DNA from 4 places in the Chitinophaga nivalis genome. Region 1 is predicted to be linked to each of the others. Evidence: riboswitches for the same ligand, from Rfam matches in the RefSeq annotation. Region 1 holds a riboswitch; each other region holds the start of a gene.

Region 1 (6,259 bases):
CAGGTGTAAAGGTGGCTGTAAAGTGATTACCGTTGGGAACACAGGTCAGCTTTTCCTTTTGACCATCTGGCTTTACCAGCCACAGATCAAAGGAAGCCATATTACTGAACCAGTGTTGTATGGAGTCTCGTTGGTTCTCGGCATATTCACCGAGATAGATGTTTACCTGTTGTGGCTGACCTACTTTACCGGTAGTAGTAGTTTCCATCCAAAGGGCATGGGCAAACAGGCTGTGGCAGCATAATAACAGGCCAACAGATAAGAAGAATTGTTTAACGGGTTTTATCATGATTGTTGTTTTAAGTGTCAGAATTTATAACCTACGCTGAACCTTACATTACGGCCGGGTTCCGCTTGCCAGTAGAAGAGGCCTCCGGAAGGAGCACCTGAATACAGGTACGCATCTAACAGATTATTCACCAGTAGGTTTACGTCGAATTTGTTGAAAGCATAGCCCAGACTACCATCCAGGCGGAAGTAATCCGGCAGTGAGTTTTCACTCTTGTCGGAGATCAGCCCCGCTACCCGGCCGGCTACATATTGATAGCCGATGGCTGCCCGCAGGCCTTTACATACGCCGTTATCCAGTTGGTAACTGAGCCAGGTATTTTGTATATGCGTGGCAGTACCAGGTACTTTGTTGCCGACTAATTTAGGATCGCTGTCTGCCGATATCGCTGCATCTGTATAGGCATAGTTAACCATCGCATGCAGGTGCGGTATAATCTCTCCTTTTACATCCAGTTCCACGCCACGAATAGTCTGCTTGCCGGTTTGGCGGCTGTAGATAAACTGATTCGTCCGGGGATCCGGATGTTCAAAATCGGTAACCAGCATATTGTTTTTGATGATCCTGTAAACAGCCAGGGTAGAATTCCATTTACCGCCTAACCAATCTCTTTTGAACCCTGCTTCTACGTTGTAGCCGGTAAGTGGTTTGAAACTCTTTTTCTGCCAGTCCATGCCGGGATTTTGCAGGAAGTACTTATCATATATAAAATAGACGGCGGTATTTTTATCGAAAGAATAACTGACGCCGGCACGTGGCGTAAACATTTCGTCTTTGTTATTCCCGCTGTAGGGATTCTTATAGGTATTGATGGTATACCGGCCGGCGAGGGTAATACGGAGCTGGTTGTCGAAGAAGCCCAGTTCATCCTGCAGGTAAAATCCGTTGTAGCCATAATTGTATTGTACGCCTCTCTCCCGGATGTTGCGGGAACGATCCCAGGTAGGCAATTTTACATGGCCATATTGGGGCTGATAGATATTAAAGGAGGCATCGCCCAGCGGTGCAGCCTGACCCCAGTCTGCAAAGTAGCTGCTGTTTTTCAGATCTACTCCTGCCAGGATGTTGTGGACTACTGTTCCGGTGTTCATTTTACCTGTGATGAATACCTGTCCGGTTCTATTGGTACCGAGGGCATCCCAGATATTGATATTCCGCTGCAGTAAGCTGTCGTTGTTGGCAGCAAAAGCAGTAGGCCACATACTTTGTCCTTCCTGTTGATAATGGAAATAGGCTGCCTGGGCAGTCAGTTTCCAGCGGTGATTGAACTGGTGTTCAAATATGGCGAGGAGGCTTTTATCCTGGATGTTCGTAGGTGCGAAGTTGGGTTCTGCTGTTGTAAAATTGCGGGGCAGGTCGGCGTATTTCCGTTTGGAAAAGGCGTAGTTACTGCCAATGGCATTCAGTTGCAGGAACTGATGACTGTATTCGAGGGTCACGCTGGTTTGTTCGTCTATCAGATATTTGAGTACCGGTACAACGGAATAGCGGTTGTTGAATTCAAAGTCGCGGTGAGAACCTTTCAGTTGTCCCATTACATTGATGCGGTACAGCAGCTTACCGTTTTTGGATAGCTTGCCGTCTACATCAGCGGTGGCTCTGTAAGTTTCGAAGCTGCCGAGGGTAAGGGTTACTTCTCCCTTTTCTATACCGGAAGGTTTTTTAGTAACGATGTTATAGAGGCCGCCGGGTTCTCCGTTGGATAACATAAACCCTGCCGGGCCTTTCACAAATTCTACCCGGTCTACCATGCTCATATCTTCCGCGAGCGGGCTCCAGGGACTGATTTGTACGTTCATGCCATTGCGGAAGGGGGTGATCTGGGAGCCACGTACCTGGATGTTGGCGTAGAGGTCCCAGTGGCCAATACGTTGTGCACCGCTTACGTTGCGGGTTACCCCTTCCTGTATGTCAAATATCTGTTGATCGGCCAGCACTTCATTGGTGACTACCTGGATGTTTTGGGGAATCTCTACGAGGGGAGATTGTAAGCGCAGGGAATTGGATACTTCGTTGATGTTGTATTTATTATGCTTATTACCGGTGATGATAATTTCTTTCATCTGCTGTTCGGAGGTGTGCAGCTGCAGTGATAGCTGGGTGATTTTATCTGTTTCCACCACTACTTCCTGTGTCATGTTTTCATAACCCAGGAAGGATATCTCCAGGGTGTAGCGGCCTGGCTTAATTCTTTTAATAACAAATTCACCCTGTTGATCTGTTAAGGCGCCATGATTGGAGTTTTTAATACGCACAGTTACAAAGGCGGCAGGACTGCCGTCGGAAGTCGAAACTTTTCCTTTAATAGCCGACAAAATCTCTCCCGCATTTGCATTACCCACAATTGTTATCAGTATTAAGGTAGTTAAGAAGACTTTTTTGATAGTGGCTATCCCACAATTAAAACAAAGCTTCATCGGTTTTTTAGGCATCAAAACTAAACGACCCGTTGGTGGATAATTTATGGATATGGGAAAATGATTTACCTAATCAGGAAAAATAATGATAGATGTTCTCACACATAAAAAAAACAGGTGTATTATATAACCCGAAGCCGCGTATTATCTGTTTTATAACTTACTGTTGTCAATTGCATGCGCCGTCATCGCAGTGCGTATAACTGTGCATGACAAGATCAGTAGTAAGGTGTACATTTTACGGATAAAACAACCTTTTATTTTTCGGGCTATTAAGCAACATAAACAGCTGGCAGGTAATAAAAGTTTGTTTGATATCAAATTATTGTACATTCACCGCAAGGTTCTTTATTTACTTCTTCATCAAGCGGAAAAGGTCCCTGGGTAAACCAGGGTTAATAGGGAATTGTGTGAAAATCACAAACTGTCCCGCAACTGTAAGTAACGCTACAAGTTTTTACCCTCGTTGTCCACTGCATCATAGCGGGAAGGACGGTAAAAATGTTACAAGTCAGGAGACCTGCCTGGTCCGTATTTGACAATGCTTTCGTGGATTGAAGCAGATAGTCAGGCTGATGTACAAACGCAGTATACCCATGGTATTTCCCGGGCTTTACTGTGTACATCCCGTTCTCACTTCTTCTTTCTTCACTTTACGGCGCATTGCGAAGTGCTAAAGAGCTTTTAATTGTTTCCTCATTTTAAAAGCACCCAAAGCAATGCAAACGCACAACTTAGGCTACCCGCGGATTGGCAGCCAGCGTGAACTCAAAAAAGCCTCAGAACTTTACTGGGCCGACAAACTGCCATTGGCGGCATTATTGCAGGAAGGTAAAAACATCCGGCTGCATAACTGGCAATTGCAACAGGAAGCAGGCATCGACCTCATTCCCTGCAATGACTTCTCGTTCTACGATCAGGTATTGGATACCGCTTTGATGACAGGCGCGATCCCGGAAAGATACCAACCACTGATTGAACGGAAACAACTGAACAACATCGATTTGCTGTTTGCGATGGCTAGAGGCTATCAACGCGAAGGCTACGATGTAACGGCCATGGAAATGACCAAATGGTTTGATACCAACTACCACTATATTGTACCCGAATTTAAAGCAGATCAGCAGTTCACCTTATACTCCGATAAGGTGATCCGTGAATTTACCGAAGCGAAAGAAAATGGTATTGCGGCCAAACCGGTGATCATCGGACCCGTATCCTTCCTCTTGTTAGGTAAAGAAAAAGCTGCCGGATTTCATAGAATATCCCTGCTGGAAAAACTGTTGCCCGTATACGAAGAAGTATTAGGCTTACTGCAACAGGCCGGCGCCACCCACGTACAACTGGATGAACCTTGCCTGTCATTGAATCTTGGTGAAAAAGAAAGGGCGGCATTCACCCAGGCCTACCAGCAGCTGCACCAACGATTCCCGCAACTGCATATTATCCTGGCCAGCTATTTTGAATGCTACGGTGAAAACCTGGCTACCGTATTACAGCTGCCGGTACAAACCCTGCACCTCGACCTGGTTCGTTGCCCTTCCCAGCTGGATGATATCCTGGCAGCTGCACTGCCAGCCACCCTGCAGCTCTCCCTGGGCGTAGTGGATGGCCGCAACATCTGGAAGAATGACTTCCGGCAGTCGCTGGCCCTGATCACCAAAGCAGCAGATGCGATTGGCAAAGACAGACTCTGGATGGCGCCTTCCTGCTCCCTGTTACACGTACCGTGCGACCTGGATCTGGAAACAGATGAGGAAACCCTGCAACCGGGAATCAAACAGTGGATGGCCTACGCCAAACAAAAAATTACGGAAGTGGTAACGCTGGCAAACCTCGCCACCGGAAAAGATATTGAACATATGGAACGCAAGCTGCAGGAGAACATCCGGGCTAATGCCAACCGTAAAACATCGGCCATTATCCATAACCCTGCGGTAAAAGCACAGGTAGCGGGCATTACAGACAATGATAGTCGTCGTCATGCTATTTTTGCTACCCGTAAAATCAAACAGCAGGAAGCTTTACAGTTGCCGAAGTTCCCGACTACGACCATCGGCTCTTTCCCGCAAACGAAAGAAGTAAGAAGCTGGCGTGCGAAGCTGAAAAAGCAGGAACTGAGCCAGCAGCAATACGATGAGCTGATCGCGAAAGAAACTGCCGATACCATCCGTTGGCAGGAAGAAGTGGGCATCGACGTACTGGTACATGGTGAATTTGAGCGCAACGACATGGTGGAATATTTTGGCGAGCAGCTCGATGGCTTTGCCTTCACTCGCAATGGCTGGGTACAAAGCTATGGCAGCCGCTGTGTGAAACCACCGGTTATTTACGGTGATGTATCCCGTCCGGCGCCTATGACCGTGAAGTGGACGCAGTACGCGCAGTCGCTCACCCCGCAACTGGTGAAAGGTATGCTGACCGGTCCGGTGACGATTCTGCAATGGAGCTTCGTCAGAAATGACCAGCCCAGAAGCGAAACCTGTACACAGATAGCCCTGGCCATCCGTAACGAAGTGGTGGATCTGGAAAAAGCCGGTATCCGCGTGATTCAGATCGATGAACCAGCTATCCGGGAAGGTTTGCCACTACGTCGGGAAAACTGGCAGGAATACCTGGAATGGGCCGTGCGCGCTTTCCGTATTGCCGCCAGTGGTGTGAAAGATGAAACCCAGATCCACACACACATGTGTTATTCTGAGTTCAATGATATCATTCAGCACATTGCTGATATGGATGCAGACGTGATCACGATCGAGTGTTCCCGTTCCCAGATGGAACTGCTGGATGCTTTCGCCGATTTTAAATATCCGAATGAAATCGGCCCTGGTGTATATGATATCCATTCTCCCCGTGTACCATCCAAAACGGAAATGGTAGCCTTGATGAAAAAGGCCCAGGCAGTTATCCCGGCAGAACAGCTGTGGGTAAATCCGGACTGCGGACTTAAAACCCGTCAGTGGGAAGAAACCCGCAAAGCACTGGTAGAAATGGTAGCGGCAGCGAAAGAGTTGCGGCAGTAGTCTGCATCTTTGTAATGTATTATTTCCCGCCCGGCAACCGGTACCCACCGGTAGCCGGGTTTATTTCCACGATTATGTGTGAACACGAAAGGAAACATTGTCCGCGATGTAACAGCGGTTTTGAATGTAAGGTTGGTTCCATACTGATCTGCCAGTGTAGTGCGGTAACCCTGAGCACAGAGGAACGTAATTATATCCAGGAACAGTACACCGATTGTCTGTGTGCCAACTGCCTCAAAGAAATGAAAGCCGCCTGGCACAAAGAGTTGTTTAAAAGAAAACTCTACAGGATATCTGCCTTATTATTTAATAAAAATAAATCCGGTTAACCCCCATGATATGCCATTCTCCTCAACTGATTACACCGGTTGACTGGTGGGTGTTTTTACTTTGCTGGTACTTAATAAAATGCCTGCCAGTACCAGCACGCTACCCACCAGCTGGAGGGTGGTAAATTGTTCTCTTAAAAAGATATAGGCAATCAACGCCCCTATTACCGGATTCAGGTTGAGGAAATTACCAACCTGCGC
Region 2 (6,259 bases), 4.7 Mb from region 1:
GGTATATCATGTTCCTCAATATACTGATGATGGCAGGTATTATGGGACGTATGATTCCGGCGACTACCCTGGTCACCGCGGTACCTGAAATGCAGGACAGAGGCGCTTTTATGAGCATCAACTCTTCCTTGCAGCAAATTGCCGGCGGCATTGCCGCTGCCTTTGCAGGACTGATTGTTGTACAGAAAGATGAGTTCAGCCCACTGCAGCATTATGATATCGTAGGATGGATCATTGTAGGTATTACCATGATTGCCCTTGTGATGATATTCCGGGTGAACCAACTGGTGAAAGTGGCTGCGCCCCCCTCCGCAGCCACTACCCCGGATGATCCGTTAGCTGTGAAAGCCAGCTAAACGCCATCCGTTTAAAGCATACCGCCGTACACATTTTTCAGGAGTATATCCGTAAAAAATGTGTACGGCTTTTTTATGGCTGTATACCGGGATGATAATTCATACAGCGGAATACCAGAAACTTCCGTACCACCCGTCCCTGCATGGTAACGATAATAGGCGGCAACGGTTGTATACTGCTGAAGTAGGGTTGCAACGCGGTAATATCCGCCTGTTCATCCGTATCATCTGTTACATCCGTTAAAGAATTAATGAAGATGGCATTACTACCTTTCAGGGTTTGCAGATTGGTACCAATGAAATCAAACTGTAAGGCGCGCTGCCCGATAATGTTACGGGAATACACCATCTCTCCGAGATAGAGATGCAGCATCGCACTCGTTTTATAATCATCTGCAGAAAAAATAAAATCATCAGGATATTGCGTGCGCAATACTTTTGCCTGACGGCCCAATCCATCCCATCCGATCATGGTATCATCCGAATGAATAGGTACCGGATAAAAAATCACTTCTATGGCGAGGGCAGCATGTATGATTACGGTACCGATCCATTGCCAGCGAATAAATTTGTCGCGCAGCCAGCTACTCACCCAGATGATACCGGTAATATAAGCTGGCATCATCCAGTTTATCTTCACCCAATACACAGGAGACAACACAAAAAATCCTGTAAATATGGGTACAAAGAAAACCAGCAGAAACAACTGCGGTTCCGGAATACCCGCAATACGCCGGCGGTACCGGCGGATACACTTATATAGATAATACAACAACGCACCTAACAACACCGGTATCAATGCTGCTGCCTGATGTCCGATCACACCGAAAAAATCCAGCGGCCGGAATTCAGCGCCATCCACTCTTCCGGAAGATTGAAAACGAAAAGAGGCGAACTGGTTATCTACATTCCAGTAGACCACAGGCAAAATAGTGATGCCGAAAAACAGGATGCTGGCAGCAAACCACGGCGACCACAAATACCTGCGATACCTGGCAGACAACAATAAAAACAATACCGTTCCTGCCGGCAAAAACACGGCGGTATACTTACTGTCGAATGCAAGTCCCATCGCAATGCCCGTCCATATCCAATACCATTTCCTTCCTTCAAAGATGGCCCGGTATAATGCAATCAGGGATAGGCTCCAGCATAACAACAACGGTACATCAGGGGTAGATATCAGCGACACCATGGTAATCATCAATGTGGCATACAACAGCAACATCGCATTACGCGCGCGGTGTACAGACAGAAAACATCCGGCCAGCCGGTAAAACGCCAGCAACGTACCGGCAGTAATCAGGGAATCTGCCAGCTTGATCACAAAAACATGTCGTCCGAAAAGATCGGTAAAGGCACGGAGTATCCAGGCTATCGCCGGCGGATGATCGAAGTAGGACCAGGCTAAATGTTGTCCGTAAAAATAGTAGTAGGCATCCTGCGGCATAGGACCCATTATACCAATAAAAGAAAGTCGTAATAATGTAACAAAACAGATCGCGGCCGCCATCCATTTATGCGTAGAAAGGTACACCTTTAAGTCATTTACCCACGCTGATTTCCCCTTGCTCAATGCTGACAGTTATTAAAATGGTGACTAAAAATACATTCCTATATGACACCCGGATGATATCGTCCGGAAAGTATAAAATTACGCACCCTATCAATAAAAAAGCAATTTTATATCCGCACTATTTATAGTAATATTCCTCAGGGTCTTGACAGCGGCAACAGAATATGAAAAGCCGCGCCTTCTTCCTTATTACTGGTCGCATAGATGCGGCCACCGTGGTTTTCTACAATCTTCCGGCATAATGCCAATCCGATGCCGGTACCTTCATACTCCTGATAATTGTGCAAGCGGTGAAAAATAAGAAAAATCTCTTCTGCGAACTGCGGATCAAATCCTACTCCATTATCCTGTATAACGATGTGTGTATAAGGTTGGGTACTATAAGGCAGGGAATACTCTTGTACTTCTTCTGGTGTGAGCATCGCCGCCGTTAATTTTATTTCAGGCGGAATGCCTTTCCGGGTAAATTTCAATGCATTGCCGATGAGGTTATAAAACAACTGATTCATCTGCAGCGGTAAGGCGGCAATTTCCGGTAATGGCGCCGTCTCTATTACGGCATGCTGCTGATGAATCAATACTTCAAAATCAATATAAATATTCTGCAGAATGTCTTGCAGTCTGGTGGGCATAAATACCGCTTTACTGTTTTCCACCCGCGAGTAATCCAGCAGATCGCTGATGAGATGAGACATGCGCTGCGCGGCACCAGATATTTTGCCGAGATATAACTGGCCGGATGTATCCTGATGTGCCTGTGTTTTCTGCAAAATACCGGAGAAGGTGATAATTTTCCGCAATGGCTCCTGCAAATCATGACTGGCGATATAAGCAAACTGCTGCAGGTTGTCATTGATCTGACGCAGGCTTTTGTTGGCAGCAGCCAATGCCTGGGTACGGGTTTGTACCAGCTCTTCCAGCTGCATGGATGTCATCCGGTCCAGTGTGATATCCCGTGCCATCCCCATAATAGATTCCGGCTGTCCGTCTTTTCCTGTAATCACCATGCCCTTTGCATGCAGGATATGTTCTTTCTGCAGTGTTTTATTCACCACCCGAAAAGTACAGTCATACAACCCGCTGGTATCAATGGCCTGCTGCCGCAGGGCGGCCACCCGTTGCTGATCGGCTTCGTGTATGCAACCATGGAATACGGCCATACTGCAGGCTTCTGCTGGTAGTCCATACCATTCACTGATCAGGGGAGAATATGTAACGAATCCGGTCCGGAGGTTCTTGCTCCAGGTACCTAGTTCTGCCACATCTACCGCATTGCGGTACAGCTTTTCTGTTTCCCGCAGTTCCTCCCGGGCCAGTACCAGGTCGGTAACATTGACAGCTGTACTCATCACCCCATACAGTAATTTGCTTTCGTTATATAACGGTTTATAAATAAGTTTATAATAGCGGATATCCGGCTGACCTTTCCGCCGGATACGCACGGGGTCTTCTGTTCCTATGTAAGGTATCCCCGTAGTAAATACACCATCGAGCAAGGTGCTGAACACCTGACCGCTCAGTTCCGGTACCGCTTCCAGCAAGGGTTTACCGATCACACCGTTATTTTTATCCCAGATATCCAGCATCGCCTCATTGACCAGCCGGACACACATTTCAGGACCAGTGTATATTGCCATCGCCACGGGAGACTCCATGAGCAAGTCTCTATAGAATTTTTCTCCGGTACCATCCGGTAAGACAAAAGTTTCATCATCGCAGTGCAACCAGTGTGACGGTTCGGGAACTTTATATGGGAGGTTCATCGAATTAAGTTCTTATGCTTGGAATAATCATTTCAAATACTTTGTAGCGGCTATTCCTCTATGATTAAGCAGGAACGGGGAATTTTATACCCGTTTTCAGACCATATACCCGGTCCGGTTCCTCCTCAGACAGCGGCAACAACCAACGCCAGCTGTATTAACAGTACATTCCATTAACAGGCTGTAAAAAGACTCCAGGGATTAGTTTTCAGGAATCATGCCGCTTCCCCTTCTCTTTTGGATATTCCCCTGACAAAGCGTAGGTTTGCAGCCACAAATGGTTATGTCTGCCCCGCAGATATATTAAAAGGGAATCCGGTGTAAAACCGGAGCTATCCCCGTAGCTGTGATCCTGCCTTCTTCCACCTGTGCGAAGAAGTGTTTTTCCGGAATTCTACTATGCCACTGTGTGTCCGTTACATGGGAAGGCCTACCGGAAAAGCAGGAGAGCCAGAAGACCTGCCAATTGTATTTATTCATCAGCGCTTTCGGGTGAAAGGCCGGGGATGTAAGTCTTTATAAGACATATCTCTCTTCTTGTATTATTCGCACTCCCCAAGCGCTTTGGAAGTATAATCCATCATGTGTTTACTTAGATTTCTGCCTGTGGCTTCAGGTATATATTTGCTTATTGCCGGGAACGCCGTTGCGCAGACAACAACCAAAGACACGTTACGGGAAGTACGTGTAGACGCCAAACGAATACCGGCATACATTAACCCGGTTACGCCGGTACAAACGCTTACCGGCAAAAAACTGGAACGGCTCAACAGCCTTTCCGTAGGCGATGCTATCCGTTATTTTTCCGGCGTGCAGCTAAAAGACTATGGTGGCGTTGGCGGGCTAAAAACCATCAACGTGCGCAGTATGGGCAGTCACCATACTACCGTATTCTATGATGGCATGATGATCGGCAATGTACAGAACGGACAGGTAGACCTCAGCAAATTTTCACTCGATAATATAGCGGAAATATCTTTATACAACGGACAAAAAAACAACATCTTCCAGCCGGCCCGCGCCTTCTCCGCCGGTAACGTACTCTTTCTGCAATCCAAAATACCTGTGTTTAACGAAGGAGAAACCATACACGGTAAGGTAAGCGTTAAAACCGGTTCTTCCGGCCTGATCAATCCCGCCATTCTGTGGCAGCAAAAGATCAATAAACGTATAACCGCCACCGTTAGTACGGAATGGATCAACGCCAATGGACGCTATAAATTTCATCTCATCGGTCCGGACTACGACTCGCTCCTGGTACGCCAGAACGGCAACGTCAACGCCTTCCGTGCAGAAGCCGCCCTCAATGGGGTATTACGCGATAGCAGCACCTGGAACCTGAAATACTATTACTATAGCTCCGCCCGCGGCTTGCCCGGCGCTACAGTAGCCGGCCACTATACCTATGGGCAGCACCTGAAAGACCAGGACATGTTCGCACAGGGTACCTGGAGTAAAAAAATAAGCCGCAAATACAGCATTATGGCGAATGTGAAGTATAGCAACTTCTACAATGTATATACTGATCCGGAGTACCTGAACGAAGCAGGGTTTCTCCAGAACCGTTATCTGCAGCAGGAAGTATACGCCTCCCTCGCCAACAAATATACCTTTACACCGTGGTGGGAAGCCTCCCTCTCCGGTGATGTCATCGTCAATACCCTGAACGCCAACATCCAACGGTTTCCTTATCCCTCCCGCTATACCGGGCTCGTATCGCTCGCCAGCAGATGGCACTTCAAACGTTTTGAAATGCAGGGAAACCTCCTGGCTACTCTCGTGAATGAATCGGTGAAAGCCTACGAAGGCGCCGGCAATAAAAGAGAATATACGCCTGCCATTTCGGTTGCCTGGCAGCCATTGGCGCACCAGAATCTTTGGCTGCGGGCGTTCTATAAGAATATATTCCGGATGCCTACCTTTAACGACCTGTATTATACCTACATCGGCAACAACAACCTGCGCCCGGAATATGTAAAACACTATGACGCCGGGTTCACCTATACCAAAGCATTCCGTGGCAGCTGGCAATACCTGTCCATACAGGCAGATGCCTACTATATAAAAGCAACGGATAAAATTGTGGCGGTACCTGCTGCCAACCTCTTCGGATGGTCGATGATGAACCTCGGACAGGTCATCATCAAAGGTACCGATGTGAACATCAACAGTGCCTGGATGCCCATACGTGACGTGATGCTGAACCTGGCACTCACGTATACCTACCAGGATGCACGGGACAGAACCACCGGTAAAAATGCCTTTAACTATGGTGCACAGATTCCCTACACACCCTGGCATAGCGGAACTTTCCTCGCCGGCATCGACTGGAAAGCACTCACCCTCAACTACAGTTTTATCTATACCGGCGAACGGTATAATCAGATAGGCAATAATGAAGATAATTACGTACAGCCCTGGTATACCAGCGATATATCTGCTTCCTGGTCACTGCAGCAAGGTGCGTATCAATATAAACTGACAGGAGAATTAAATAACCTGCTGAACCAGCAATACGATGTAATTGCCAACTTCCCCATGCCGGGACGCAATTACAGGGTAAC
Region 3 (6,259 bases), 890 kb from region 1:
AGCCATAAAGTACCTGATTCTCCCCGGATGCATCCAGCTCATATAGCGCCAGATAGATGGTGAAGACTTCAGTGCCTTTACTTTTTATCTTGGAATCAAATGAATAAAATGTGAGGGGGGTAGTTAATGGGGGAACACTATTGGGTGATGAAGGCACTACTGAACCAGTCCTGGTGATCGTATTTGTCAGAAAAGGGTTAAATACATTCACTGAGTCGTTGCCTTTTATTTTATAGACAATAACAGCATTTTCTGAATTACCGGAAACAGTCGTTGCCCTGAAAGAAACGGTATCTTGTAAATTTGCCTTGAAGGTAATATTCCCCGGGCCAGGTTCCGACACGAAGTGATCATAAGGGCATCTCATGGTGACACCCTGGTTGTAATGAATAGGCTGTGGTTTGTCCGGGTCCTGACTTGGATTGGGATTGAGGGACTTAATTTGTTCGACGTCAACGATTGTTAATACACTGATGTTGTTAACTACCGATCTTTGAGCAGTTCTTGAATGCTCGGGAGCTTGCGCTGTGTTTGACATATGAGGTGATGTTAAAGTTTTACCTACTCTGTTCTGGCTTTTCGGTATCCGCCATTGATTATATATATGTATATCAGAAAAGAATGCTGATCATCTCCGGAAAGAGAAGTCAAATGTGAGTAGATAACACCCGGAATGGGATAATATTGGTCAGTTAGTGTCCTTTTAAATGGTGCATTGATGTTATGGTATTTGAGGGTTGGGAATGAGGTTAGGAACTGGTTATTTGAGATCGTAAGTTTTTACGCTAATAGATAACAGCGCTTAATTTGATTTTGTTCATGAATGAGAAAAAATTTCAAAAAAAATTCTAATACAGAATGTAAGCATTCCTTATTATTATCTTGTTGATATGATTTGAATTTGTCTATGGTATTTGCGTTGTAAGCATGTCGCTCCTGGTCGCAAAGTGTTTTGTTATTGGCCCGGGTATTTTCTTGCGTTGTTTTAAAGGGCTGATACTGGTGCGGTTGCTCAATCCCAGACAATCTGCCCCCTAAGGATACATTCTTGCGACGGATGTAAATGGTTGCGGAGTTTGTGCATTTAATGACCTCAAAAAAGGGAAACACTAAGCGATTATGATCAACTGCTCACTATACTTATATCGCAAAACATACCTTTTTGAATTGATATTATGAGAAGCATATTGAAGCTGCCATATGGAAATTGCCAGGGCCATCGAATCTGGATGCTACCGCACCAGTTCTCTGGTTCGGTAGGTTGAAACCCATCTGCGAAGCTTGATATAAATTTATTGTAACGGATATAGAAAAATTGGAGAAAGGATTTTGCAGGAGTGAAATAAATACAATCATAACCAGTAAGCTCTCTCGGGGGAGTGATCCCAATCCTGACAATAATTTCAATTTAAAATTATCAAGTGAAACATGATTGCTTCTTAGATAACCTATCGTCTATTGGTGAATGTTTTTTTGAATTTTGACCACTACACATATGGGGATTTCTTAAACGTTGAGGAGCCTCTTTGTTAATATATTGTTGATTTCCTGAGAAGGATATTTATCGCATAGGGTATTTATCAAACGGTGCAAGCATTGAGAAAATATCGTCACTAATACTTGTGTTATCCTCTAATGTTTTGGTTGTTTTCACTCCTTCAATTAATTTAATGGGGTAAGGAATCAAAAATCAAAGGAAGTTTTTTGCGGACTACGAGGGACAACTTTCGAACCTTCTGATAGATGATCTATCTAAAATTGAGGATTTTTGTAAAGGACATCGACATCTTATAGATCAACGACATTCAGCTAAGCATTTTTACAAACATCTTCAACCCTAAAACTTTTAATTGCGCTTTGAGAATAAATAATTTGGTTACCACTGCACTCATACACTTGCATCCAATAATAAATAAATCTTAAATTTTCAAAATTTATTGTACCCATTAACCCAAACTTCTGTCACTATTAAAAGCAGAAATTATGCGAATTCTTGATCTCCGACATAACGAAGGTACTGTGCGCGCTGCCAATACTTTTTACTGAACCTAGTTTATTAAATACGAAATCCTGGTAATGCTTCATGTCACGGGCAAACACTTTTAGAAAAAAATCATAATCTCCAGAGATATTATAGCATTCAACTACCTCGTCAATCTTGAGAATATCCGCCACAAAACTATGTCCGATTTCCCGGTCATGTTGTTTTAGCTTGATATTGCAAAATACAATAAATCCCTGGTTGAATTTTTCCGGGTTGAGCAGTGCAATATATTTTTTGATGTAGCCATTGTTTTCCAGTCGTTTGACCCGTGCAACGACAGGCGAGGATGACAGATTAACTTCCTCGGCCAGCTCTTTAATCGTCCGGCTCGAATCATTCGTCAATAGCTTTAATAGTTTCAGATCGATCTCATCTAGTTGGTCCATAGCATAAATAACTTTAATGGCCATAAAAATAAAAAAATTACAGCATAAATAGCTAAAAGTAGTTTCAAATACGGCATTTTTTACTTAATTCTTGGTATTTAATAAGTTTTTATGGTCAAAAACATAACTTTGACAGCAATTTAATACTTCTGTTCTTTTCATATTTCAACAATCAGGAAAGGTTTTACTTAGCGGTGAATTAAAAGGGAATCGTGTGCAAATCACGAGCTGTCGCGCAACTGTAAGTAACACAACAGGGCTTTACAATAGTGGTCACTGCGAAAGCGGGAAGGCTGGTAAAAGCTGTTACAAGTCAGGATACCTGCCTTTGCTGTATTGGTCGATGCTTCCGCGTAAAGAGGTCATTGGTCAGATTGTACAAGTTTTAAGCCCATCAAGGCTTGATCACGCCTCTTCATGTACATATCTCTTCCTTAGGTCCTTTCTTTAGTGGTCGCAGCGTTTAATTGATAATTAAGTTAGCTATAGAATAATTGTTTTTTGAAAATAAAATAATTGCAACAACTAATGGAAGCGATCATATCAGAAAGTTCGAAAGTAAACGAACAAAAATACAGGGAAAATATTCAGAATACCATCAAGGATAATTTTGTGTTCACGCTGAAGAGTACATGTTTAGATGAAAACTATCACCCCTCAAGTCAAACGCGTCTGACAACCAATTTTGCAAACTTGGCCAGAGGAGCTAATCGCCAACAAAACTTACGTAATGCCTTAAATATGATTAACAATCGATTCAATGCATTGGCTCATTTGGATAATCCTAAAGGTGATCGTTACCTTGTAGAACTTGAAATCATCACAGTAACGATGAGTATTGGTGATAAGAATGGTATTAACAATCTGCCGTTGATTGAAGTTTTAAAAACGAATATTTTTGACCGTAAGACTAGCCAGCGTATCGAAGGTATTGCCGGAAATAATTTTTCCTCTTATGTTCGTGATTATGATTTCAGTATTTTATTGATCGAGCACAATAAAAATAAATCTAATTTTTGTATTCCTGAAAATTTTGGTGATTTGCACGGAAAACTTTACAAGTGCTTTGTGAGTTCAGCCACTTATAAAGAGCACTTTAAAATGTCTCCGATCATTTGTCTAAGTGTATCGGGCAACAAAACGTATACCCGCACTGAGTATCAGCATCAGGTTCTGGGTTTTGAGTATCTGCAGGATCAGTATTCTATCACTGATGAATATTTCTCTAAAATGGGCTTAAAAGTTCGTTTTTTCATGCCTCCGAACAGTGTGGCACCGATGGCTTTTTATCATTCCGGAGATCTGCTTGCTGATTATACTGATATTGGACTAATCAGCTCAATCAGTACGATGGAGACTTTCCAGAAGATTTATCGCCCTGAAATTTACAATGCAAATTCAGGGGCTGGGAAAATTTATCAACCTAGTCTTAAACACGAAGATTATTCACTGACCCGCGTGGTTTATGACCGTGAAGAGCGCAGCCGACTGGCTGTTGAACAGGGTAAATATGCTGAAGAGCATTTCATTAAACCTTACCAGGATATTCTTGAGCAGTGGGCTGCTAAATTCGCTAATTAATAAATCAAAGAAAATAAGAAACAACAATGGAAAAACTATTACCAACCTCAATTGTAGGAAGTTTACCTAAACCAGCCTGGCTTGCACCACCTGAGAAACTTTGGTCGCCCTGGAAATTAGAAGGAGATCAGTTATTGGAAGGGAAACAAGATGCTTTGCGCATTTCTTTGCAGGAACAACAATTGGCTGGGTTAGATATCATTTGTGATGGTGAGCAAACACGCCAACATTTCGTAACCACTTTTATCGAGCATTTAAGTGGTGTAGATTTTGAAAATCGCAAAACTGTGAGAATTCGTAACCGTTATGATGCGAGTGTTCCAGTGGTTGTAGGTGATGTTGCACGTCAAAAAGCAGTTTTTGTTGAAGATGCTAAATTTTTACGTAGACAGACTAATAAGCCTATAAAATGGGCATTACCGGGACCGCTTACAATGGTAGATACCTTATATGATGACCATTACAAAAGCCGGGAAAAATTAGCGTGGGAATTTGCGAAAGCACTCAATGAAGAAGCAAGAGAGCTGCAGGATGCAGGGGTAGATATTATCCAGTTTGATGAACCTGCATTTAATGTGTTCTTTGATGAAGTGAACGATTGGGGAATGGCAGCATTAGAAAGAGCCATTGAAGGTTTACACTGCGAAACTGCAGTGCATATTTGCTATGGTTATGGAATACAAGCCAATAACGATTGGAAAAAAACATTAGGTTCAGAATGGCGTCAATACGAAGAAATTTTCCCTAAAATTCAAAAATCTAAAATTGACGTGGTGTCATTAGAATGCCACAACTCAAATGTGCCTTTAAATTTAATTGAACTTGTTCGAGGCAAAAAAATAATGGTTGGTGCAATTGATGTGGCCACCAATACTATTGAAACACCTGAAGAAGTAGCTAATACGCTACGTAAAGCGCTTGAGTTTGTAGATATTGAAAATCTTTACCCTTCTACAAACTGTGGTATGGCTCCTTTGTCCCGAAACGTGGCAAGAGGTAAGTTAATTGCTTTAAGCGCAGGAGCTGAAATTGTACGCAAAGAATTTGCGATTTAGTTATAATTGATAAATAATTTTGGATCACCGGAAAATTATAGTAGCAGCACTTTGAATAAGTTATTAGCAGTATTAAAGAAAGCAGGTTTCGATGGTTTCCTGTTAATGATAGGTACCATGATTATGCTGGCCTATTTTTTGCCTCAACCAGGCATGATCAAAGAGCCTGTTTCGCTAGAGGAGATTGCCAATGCAGGCGTGTCGTTGATTTTCTTTTTCTATGGCTTGCGGCTGAGCGTTGAGAAACTAAAAGCCGGGCTTGCCAACTGGAAAATGCACATTATCGTCCAATTAACAACTTTTTTGTTTTTTCCGCTCATTGTTTTGGTATCTCGCCCCCTGTTCGTCAACACCGACTTAGAGTTGCTTTGGTTGGGTATATTTTTTCTGGCGGCTTTACCTTCCACAGTCTCTTCTTCCGTGGTCATGATTTCCATCGCCAAGGGCAACATTCCCGCTGCCATTTTCAATGCTAGCATTTCCAGTTTGATCGGAGTAGTGGTTACGCCGCTCTGGGTTGGACTATTTATCGCTTCTGCAACAGGTCATTTTGATGTCACTGATATCGTCATAAAGTTGATGCTTCAAGTCTTGTTGCCTGTCATCATCGGCATCAGCCTCAACTCCCGTTTTGGCGCCATTGCTGAAAAATATAAGAAACAGCTCAAGTATTTCGATCAGGCAATCATTCTCACCATCATTTACACGTCGTTTTGTAAGTCATTCTCCCAGCATCTTTTTGAAGGCTTCACCGCCCTTGAGCTTGCCGGACTCGCCGCAGGGATGATGGCCTTATTTTTTGCTGTGTTCTTTTGTGTTGGACTACTCTGCCGATTGTTTGGCTTTTCAGATGAAGATCGTATTACTGTCTTATTTTGTGGATCTAAAAAGTCATTGGTACACGGAACCGTCATGTCAAAAGTGCTCTTTCAGCACAGTACCATTACAGGCATCATATTGTTGCCACTCATGCTTTACCATGCCTTGCAATTGATTGCCGCCAGTATTATCGCTCAGGGGATGGCCAGACGAAAAGAAGTATAATTTTTACAACAATAGCTAACGTTGATAAATAGCGTAAAAAATATCTTCAGCAGAAGGCAATGATGGTGTGCATCAACAATGATGTTTATCTGCCGGTCTTTGACCAATATGGCAATTATGAAAATGGTAATATGAAACTTTTTGAAAAA
Region 4 (6,259 bases), 1.7 Mb from region 1:
GATTGTGGGCAGACATCCTGCGAAAATAGTTATCTCTTTTTGAATGATTACAGCTGAAGAAATCAGCTGGAGCATCCACCGGCAGCACCTATCAGGCGGTATGTATATACGTAGAAGGAAAACAATAGGAGCGTAGCAGATGAGAGAAGTGATGATTTTCGGGCTGATAATTATTTTTTTTCGAGATTTTTTATATTGATGTAACCTTTGTCAGTAAAGGGTTTTATTGGATTGTATGATTAGCGTATATACGTTTACGATAGTCCTGTTTGAAAAATATTTCAAAAAAAATTTGTCAGAATAAAAAGTAATCCTACATTTGCGATCCCAAAAGGGGAAACGGCTTCGTAGCTCAACTGAATAGAGCATCTGACTACGGATCAGAAGGTTTCTGGTTTGAATCCAGACGAGGTCACAAAATAAAAAATGCTGCATACTATTGCAGCATTTTTTATCACCAAATTTATATTTGTGAAAAAGTCATCAAATATAAAAAATTGAAAAATAATTTGTTAGAATTGAAAAATATTCTACACTTGCCATCTCGAAAGAGAAAAACGGCTTCGTAGCTCAACTGAATAGAGCATCTGACTACGGATCAGAAGGTTTCTGGTTTGAATCCAGACGAGGTCACAAAAAGAAAAAAATGCTGCATATTATTGCAGCATTTTTTATCACCAAATTTATATTTGCAAAAAAGTTGTCAAATATAAAAAGTTGAAAAATAATTTGTTAGAATCGTAAAAACTTCTACATTTGCCATCTCGAAAGAGAAAAAACAAAATGGCTTCGTAGCTCAACTGAATAGAGCATCTGACTACGGATCAGAAGGTTTCTGGTTTGAATCCAGACGAGGTCACAAAAAGAAAAGGTTTCAGCATCTGCTGGAACCTTTTTTCATTGGTGCCTGTCGCATTGCCTATATGATCCACCACTCCATTCCATTAGTTAATCCATACAAAACAAACAAGCCTCATCTGAACTCCCGCACGCATCTTTATAACCTCCTGCCGGCAAAAATCAACACTGACGATAAAGCTGATCCTTCTCCTTTACCAGGGCAGCAAAGAAGAAGGATACGTAAACATTATGCGGTAGCATTATGCACTACTTTACGCATGCTGAAATAAGAAACGAGTAACAACGTTTCAAATATCAATGGCGGCAGGATATGGCCCAAAGCATCCCCCGCAAAGGCATGTGAGGCTGCTGCGCTGAGAAATAAAACAGTAAAGCCTGCATAACCCCATTCCTTCCACGGTGTATAACGGGGAAGACTTAAAAGAATAATACCGATACATTTTCCGGTACCAATCAACAGCGGCAGAAAATCCGGATAACCCAGATGCCGTACCGTGGTCAGTACAAAATCCATTCTCATCAGATCAGTAATAGCCGTTAAAAACAGGATGACAAGAAAAATAATGGTCGTAATGCGATAAGTCCGTTTCATCATAAATTTGTTAATAATTTATATAATAACTTTAGGGTATCAAATGTATTAACACATTGAATATCAAACAATATGGCACGGCAAGGTGCGTTACGTACCTATAGGTATGTAATGATGAAAATCAATCAACTACTATGAAAGTTTTTTTGAAAAATGAAGAGAGTATAGACTTTTGTCCGGTAAGGGATGTCTTTGATCGTATCGGGAATAAATGGGCGATGATGATCGTACTTACTTTAGGACAAACCAATCATCCGATGCGCTATCACCAGGTGCAGGAAGCCATTGGCGATATTTCGCAGAAAATGCTGACGGCTACTTTGAAACACCTGCTGGAAGACGGACTGATTGCCCGGCAAATGTATCCGGAGATTCCGCCAAGAGTTGATTATTCCCTGACGGCGAAAGGAGAGAGCCTCCTGCCTCATTTATATAACCTCGCAGCATGGGCCAATGAACATATGCGGGAGCGCAGTCCTAAAGCCGGATGAATGGCTACTGCAGACTACCTGTCCGCTTTTTTTTCGTAGCAGCATTTGTACTAACGAAACCGGCAAGTGGTAATTAATTGTTGAGAATAAGTAGCCCTAACCCTTTACGGACGTAGGTTACAGGTAGGTATAGCCGATAGCGCGTATGTTTGTATAAGCAGACAGTAGGTATGTATCTTTTGAAGGCGATGCTATCCTGCCCCCTGAAAATAACTGTTGCTATCTTGCTCCCTGCAGTGTTTATTTCCTGTTTCCTGTTTGGTGATTACATATACTTACCGTACGTTTGTGACCGCAATTGGTTATACCGGTGTAGTGCCGGTATATTAAAAGGGAATCCGGTGTGAAACCGGAGCTATCCCCGTAGCTGTAATCCTGCACAACTGCCATGGCAGTTGTCGTTTTTTCGGAATTATTCTCCTCGCCACTGTTGTGCTGCGGCATAACGGGAAGGCCCCTCCGGAAAAGCAGGAAAGCCAGAAGACCTGCCAGCTGCCATTAATCATTCAGCGCTTTCGGGTGAAAGGCAAGGAATGCAAGCCAGACTATGGCTTTCTTTTCTCGTTTTATCATTTATGGCTGCGGATGACAGATCACAGGCTAATCCTGTGCACGTTTTAGTATTATAAATTTCCACGTTCATACAGTAGCTGGTATGCTGTATAGCTGTTTTGTATGTTGAAAACAGGATGAACGTTTGTTGCCTTTGTATCATGTAATTTAAAACCCTATGAGCGGACAGTAACAGTTTTACCTATTTGGCTGTAACTATAATGCAACAGATGATGATGACATATAAGTACCCTTAACCTCCCACATACTCATCTTTTAAAAAAGAGAAAATGAAAAGACATGTACTATCATGGATGAGCGCCCTTTTTTTACTGACGGTAGTATCCTGCCGTAAAAATGAAGTCCCTCCCTCATCACCAGTCAGTGAGACTGCCACACTCCGGTATAATATGGCAGTAGGGGATAGCCGCCTGCTGCAGCCGGCTCCCGGTTATCCACCCGGAAAAAATTTTAACTGGACGGTCAACGGCGAGGCAGCCGGTCATGATGCTGCTTACCGCTTTGCCGCCAAAGAACGCGGAGATTACCGCATTGTATTTACCTCAGGTGATCAACGGAATGGTGTTGATTCTGTTGTATACCAGGTAAAGGTTACCGGTAAGTATGAGAATGGATTTTTCATGCTGCACGAAGGGCAATATGCCACCAACAACGGCGACATGGCCTATTACAGCTACGACAGTAATAAGGTTACCCAGGGAGTGTATAAGCTGGAAAATCCGCTGAAGAACCTGGGGCCTACTACAGCCACCCTGCAGTTTGCCACCATCTTTAAAGGCAAAATGTATATGGTCGTAAAAGTAGGTGGACCTATGGTGGTCACGGATGCCTATACCATGAAAGAAACCGGCCGCATAGCCACCCTGCCGCAGGATGAAGGGCATGCCTTTCTGGGTATAGATAGTACCCGTGGCTTGCTGAGTGCTGCCGATGGGATTTACCGCGTTAGCCTCAGTGCTCCTGCTATTGGCGCCAAAGTGGCTGGTATCAACAGTTCCGCCGGTGATATGCTGTTATCCGGCAACTACATTTTTACCCTTACGAAAGATGATGGTATTGTAATACTGCAGGCCAGTAACTATAGCATTGTAAAAAAACATGCGAAAGGTACGATTGGCTTTGCCCGCACCAATGATGGTGCAGTATGGGCTGCCGGCGATTCGGCATTGGTGAGGATTGATCCGGTGACGTTGCAGATTACCGAAACCAAACTGCCCTTTAAAGTAACGAATGCCTGGGCATATCTCTCCTGGAGATCCGGTTCTATTACAGCCGGCAAAGCAGGCAATGTGGTATACATCGCTGCCCGGAAAGAAGCCCCCGGTATTGGTGGTATGCTCGAATATGGCGGCACTACCGTGTATCGTTATATTCCCGGTACACCGTCTTCGCTGTCAGCTCCCTTTATTACCCTGCCTGCCGGCCACTATTTCTATGGATCTGCAGTACGGTATAATGATGCGAAACAGGAACTGGTGGTTCCTACGCTCGGCGCAGAATGGGGGAACAGCAACAATAACAGATGGCTGATATATAATGCCAATACTGGTGCCCTGAAACAAACAGTTCAATATACAGGTTATTACTTTCCTGCCCTCCCGGTCTTTCATTGATTCATTTCCCCGCATTGTTTGTTATAAACCATTGATGAGAGCCGGTACTATTACCGGCTCTTTTTTTATGTCTAGCGCCATACCAGGCGTATGGGCCCGACCAGCATCATTCGTGTATTCATAGCTGTTATGTTTGCCGGCCATCAGGAGGGGAAATGTAATATGTGGTTTAAAAATTATATATTGGATCCCTGTAATGATTTTAATCCCCTAAAACCTATACTATGATTATTTATGGCCGCAGAAGTTTCTGCATGAAATCCTTTCAGCTGGCAGATATCGGTATCGCCAACGATATCCCTGACTTTGTAAAATTTGAAGTCAGACAAACGTATGTACATATTTACTGGATTCCACTTTTCCCCATTGGCAAAATATGGTGCGTTCGCAAAACGGATGATAAGCTGTATGAGGTGAATGCAGAAATATTGCCTGCACTGCAATCATTGCCACATCCGAAGGTATCCTGGGTGGCTTTCATCGGCTTAATACTGATCGGGGTACTTTTCCTGGCTTTTGTAGTAGCCGGAAGACTGTAGTTGCCTCGTTGTTTATATAAAGCCGGTACAGGGAACGACCTGCTGAAGGGCTGCCCGTACCGGCTTTATCGTAGCCTGCTATTCGAATAAAGTCAGTTCATCCCGGGTAAGGGCGTGAAAAAGATTCTGCAGCTGGTGCACGTGTACGATCGGAAGGCCATAGGGCACCAACCCGGTAGGTGCGTCTGTAAAAGGCTGGAAAACGTTGTTTTCATAGCGGATATGCACACTGTTCAGCCGGTTGTATTTAAGCGAATAAACCTTTACATCTTCTCCATACTCCGCTTCGCCCCGGATGAATCCGAACCTGGACAACAGGTATACATCCAGTACTACCGGATTGGCTTTGGCGCAGGGAATTTTACTGAGCGGCAATCCGGAATTATAAATAAATTCTTCGAATATACCTTCTACAAGGAAGGCGGTTTCCTCCATATTACGATCAAAATAAGACACGTAATTACCTATTCTGATGTCTGATGCTGTTATCATGCAATGTATACGATTGATATAATGAGTATGGCCGGTATCAGGCACACCTGGAGGCTTTTATCTGCAGTGATGCACAGAGGTCCAGTATAGTGGTGATATCATTGGCCGGTACAAAAATTACCTGTATGTCGTCGCCATAACTATCTCCGAAATAGATGGGCGCCACCTGAATATCATTGGCTGCCAACTCGCCGTTCAGCCAGTTGAAATAAGCCGTGAGATCCGGCAGTTGCTGGTTGTACGGATAATCCGGCAGGTCGTTGTCTTCAAAAATTTCCTGTACCTGTTCATGGAATTCATCCATCTTATCGGATACGGCAAAGTAATCATACAGTTCGGCTGTGAGTATAAAAGCGGTGAGTCCCTGCGGATCTACTTCCAGCAACCATAACATGTCTTCATCTGTTTCCCGGAAATAGGCTTCCGGGTCTTGTTTGGCCGTCAGGCAAATATCGGCTATCTCCGTAGCAGTTGCTGCATCAATGTGATAGCAGGTGAGGCTGTTGATTAATTGTACCAGGGCTGTTTTTTCCTTCATGACAAAACGGTTTCATTATACGGTGCGTTTGCCTGCAACCCCGCTGGTCATCACTTTGGGGGCCTGCAAACGCGGATAAATATAACAATTTTACCCGATAGTCACCCGGAGCAGGTCCCGTTAAATCATTCCGGATAAAGTACTTGCCATCGGCTTCACAGCCGTGTTATCAGTGGGTATCAGCTGCCCGGTTTCAGCTGGTTGCGTATCAGATAGAAGTACCGCTTTTTACTTAGTATCAGCGCCGCGTGGGTACCTTGTGCTATCAGTGCTCTTTTTTCCGGCACCCGGGTTAATTGTTTTTTTTGTTACGTTGCCAATCGGACCTATCTCGCTCTGTTGGCTTCGTCGCTGTTACTGGTATCCTTCTTTCTCACGGTTTTAATTTTAGTACTGCCTAATTTTTTATTGACGGAAATCCTGAAATACCGGGTATCACTGAAGGCGGTCATATCCGAAACGGAAAACGTATTGTAGGTGTAAAAATGATTGAGCCGGAGGGTATTGAAAATATCACCTGCGTAAAAAGACAATTGCATATTGCAGGCGGGTATTTTCTT

What was found. A riboswitch is a leader RNA that binds a small molecule or an ion and turns the genes downstream of it on or off. The one in region 1 is predicted to bind cobalamin.
Region 2: linked by a shared signal. The riboswitch ahead of OL444_RS27885 (TonB-dependent receptor plug domain-containing protein) and the one ahead of metE (5-methyltetrahydropteroyltriglutamate--homocysteine S-methyltransferase) in region 1 are both predicted to bind cobalamin.
Region 3: linked by a shared signal. The riboswitch ahead of OL444_RS08680 (DUF1852 domain-containing protein) and the one ahead of metE (5-methyltetrahydropteroyltriglutamate--homocysteine S-methyltransferase) in region 1 are both predicted to bind cobalamin.
Region 4: linked by a shared signal. The riboswitch ahead of OL444_RS18660 (DUF5074 domain-containing protein) and the one ahead of metE (5-methyltetrahydropteroyltriglutamate--homocysteine S-methyltransferase) in region 1 are both predicted to bind cobalamin.

Annotation. Positions count from the first base shown of each region.
Region 1 covers NZ_JAPDNR010000001.1:2,994,617-3,000,875, forward strand. Annotated here, with positions in the region: gene OL444_RS12235 (DUF4198 domain-containing protein) at 1-289, opposite strand, end outside; gene OL444_RS12240 (TonB-dependent siderophore receptor) at 307-2,631, opposite strand; cobalamin riboswitch at 3,064-3,248, shown strand; gene metE (5-methyltetrahydropteroyltriglutamate--homocysteine S-methyltransferase) at 3,426-5,729, shown strand; gene OL444_RS12250 (cysteine-rich CWC family protein) at 5,804-6,058, shown strand; gene OL444_RS12255 (DMT family transporter) at 6,089-6,259, opposite strand, start outside.
Region 2 covers NZ_JAPDNR010000001.1:7,652,182-7,658,440, forward strand. Annotated here, with positions in the region: gene OL444_RS27870 (MFS transporter) at 1-356, shown strand, start outside; gene OL444_RS27875 (glycosyltransferase family 39 protein) at 430-1,806, opposite strand; gene OL444_RS27880 (PAS domain-containing sensor histidine kinase) at 2,070-3,695, opposite strand; cobalamin riboswitch at 3,957-4,176, shown strand; gene OL444_RS27885 (TonB-dependent receptor plug domain-containing protein) at 4,302-6,259, shown strand, end outside.
Region 3 covers NZ_JAPDNR010000001.1:2,107,974-2,114,232, forward strand. Annotated here, with positions in the region: gene OL444_RS08670 (inclusion body family protein) at 1-538, opposite strand, end outside; gene OL444_RS08675 (Lrp/AsnC family transcriptional regulator) at 1,969-2,454, opposite strand; cobalamin riboswitch at 2,593-2,774, shown strand; gene OL444_RS08680 (DUF1852 domain-containing protein) at 2,959-4,011, shown strand; gene OL444_RS08685 (methionine synthase) at 4,038-5,066, shown strand; gene OL444_RS08690 (bile acid:sodium symporter family protein) at 5,118-6,110, shown strand; gene OL444_RS08695 (alkene reductase) at 6,170-6,259, shown strand, end outside.
Region 4 covers NZ_JAPDNR010000001.1:4,713,144-4,719,402, forward strand. Annotated here, with positions in the region: tRNA gene OL444_RS18635 (tRNA-Arg) at 342-415, shown strand; tRNA gene OL444_RS18640 (tRNA-Arg) at 560-633, shown strand; tRNA gene OL444_RS18645 (tRNA-Arg) at 786-859, shown strand; gene OL444_RS18650 (DoxX family protein) at 1,088-1,456, opposite strand; gene OL444_RS18655 (winged helix-turn-helix transcriptional regulator) at 1,588-1,944, shown strand; cobalamin riboswitch at 2,227-2,451, shown strand; gene OL444_RS18660 (DUF5074 domain-containing protein) at 2,787-4,130, shown strand; gene OL444_RS18665 (hypothetical protein) at 4,355-4,669, shown strand; gene OL444_RS18670 (hypothetical protein) at 4,748-5,161, opposite strand; gene OL444_RS18675 (hypothetical protein) at 5,199-5,699, opposite strand; gene OL444_RS18680 (TonB-dependent receptor) at 6,026-6,259, opposite strand, start outside.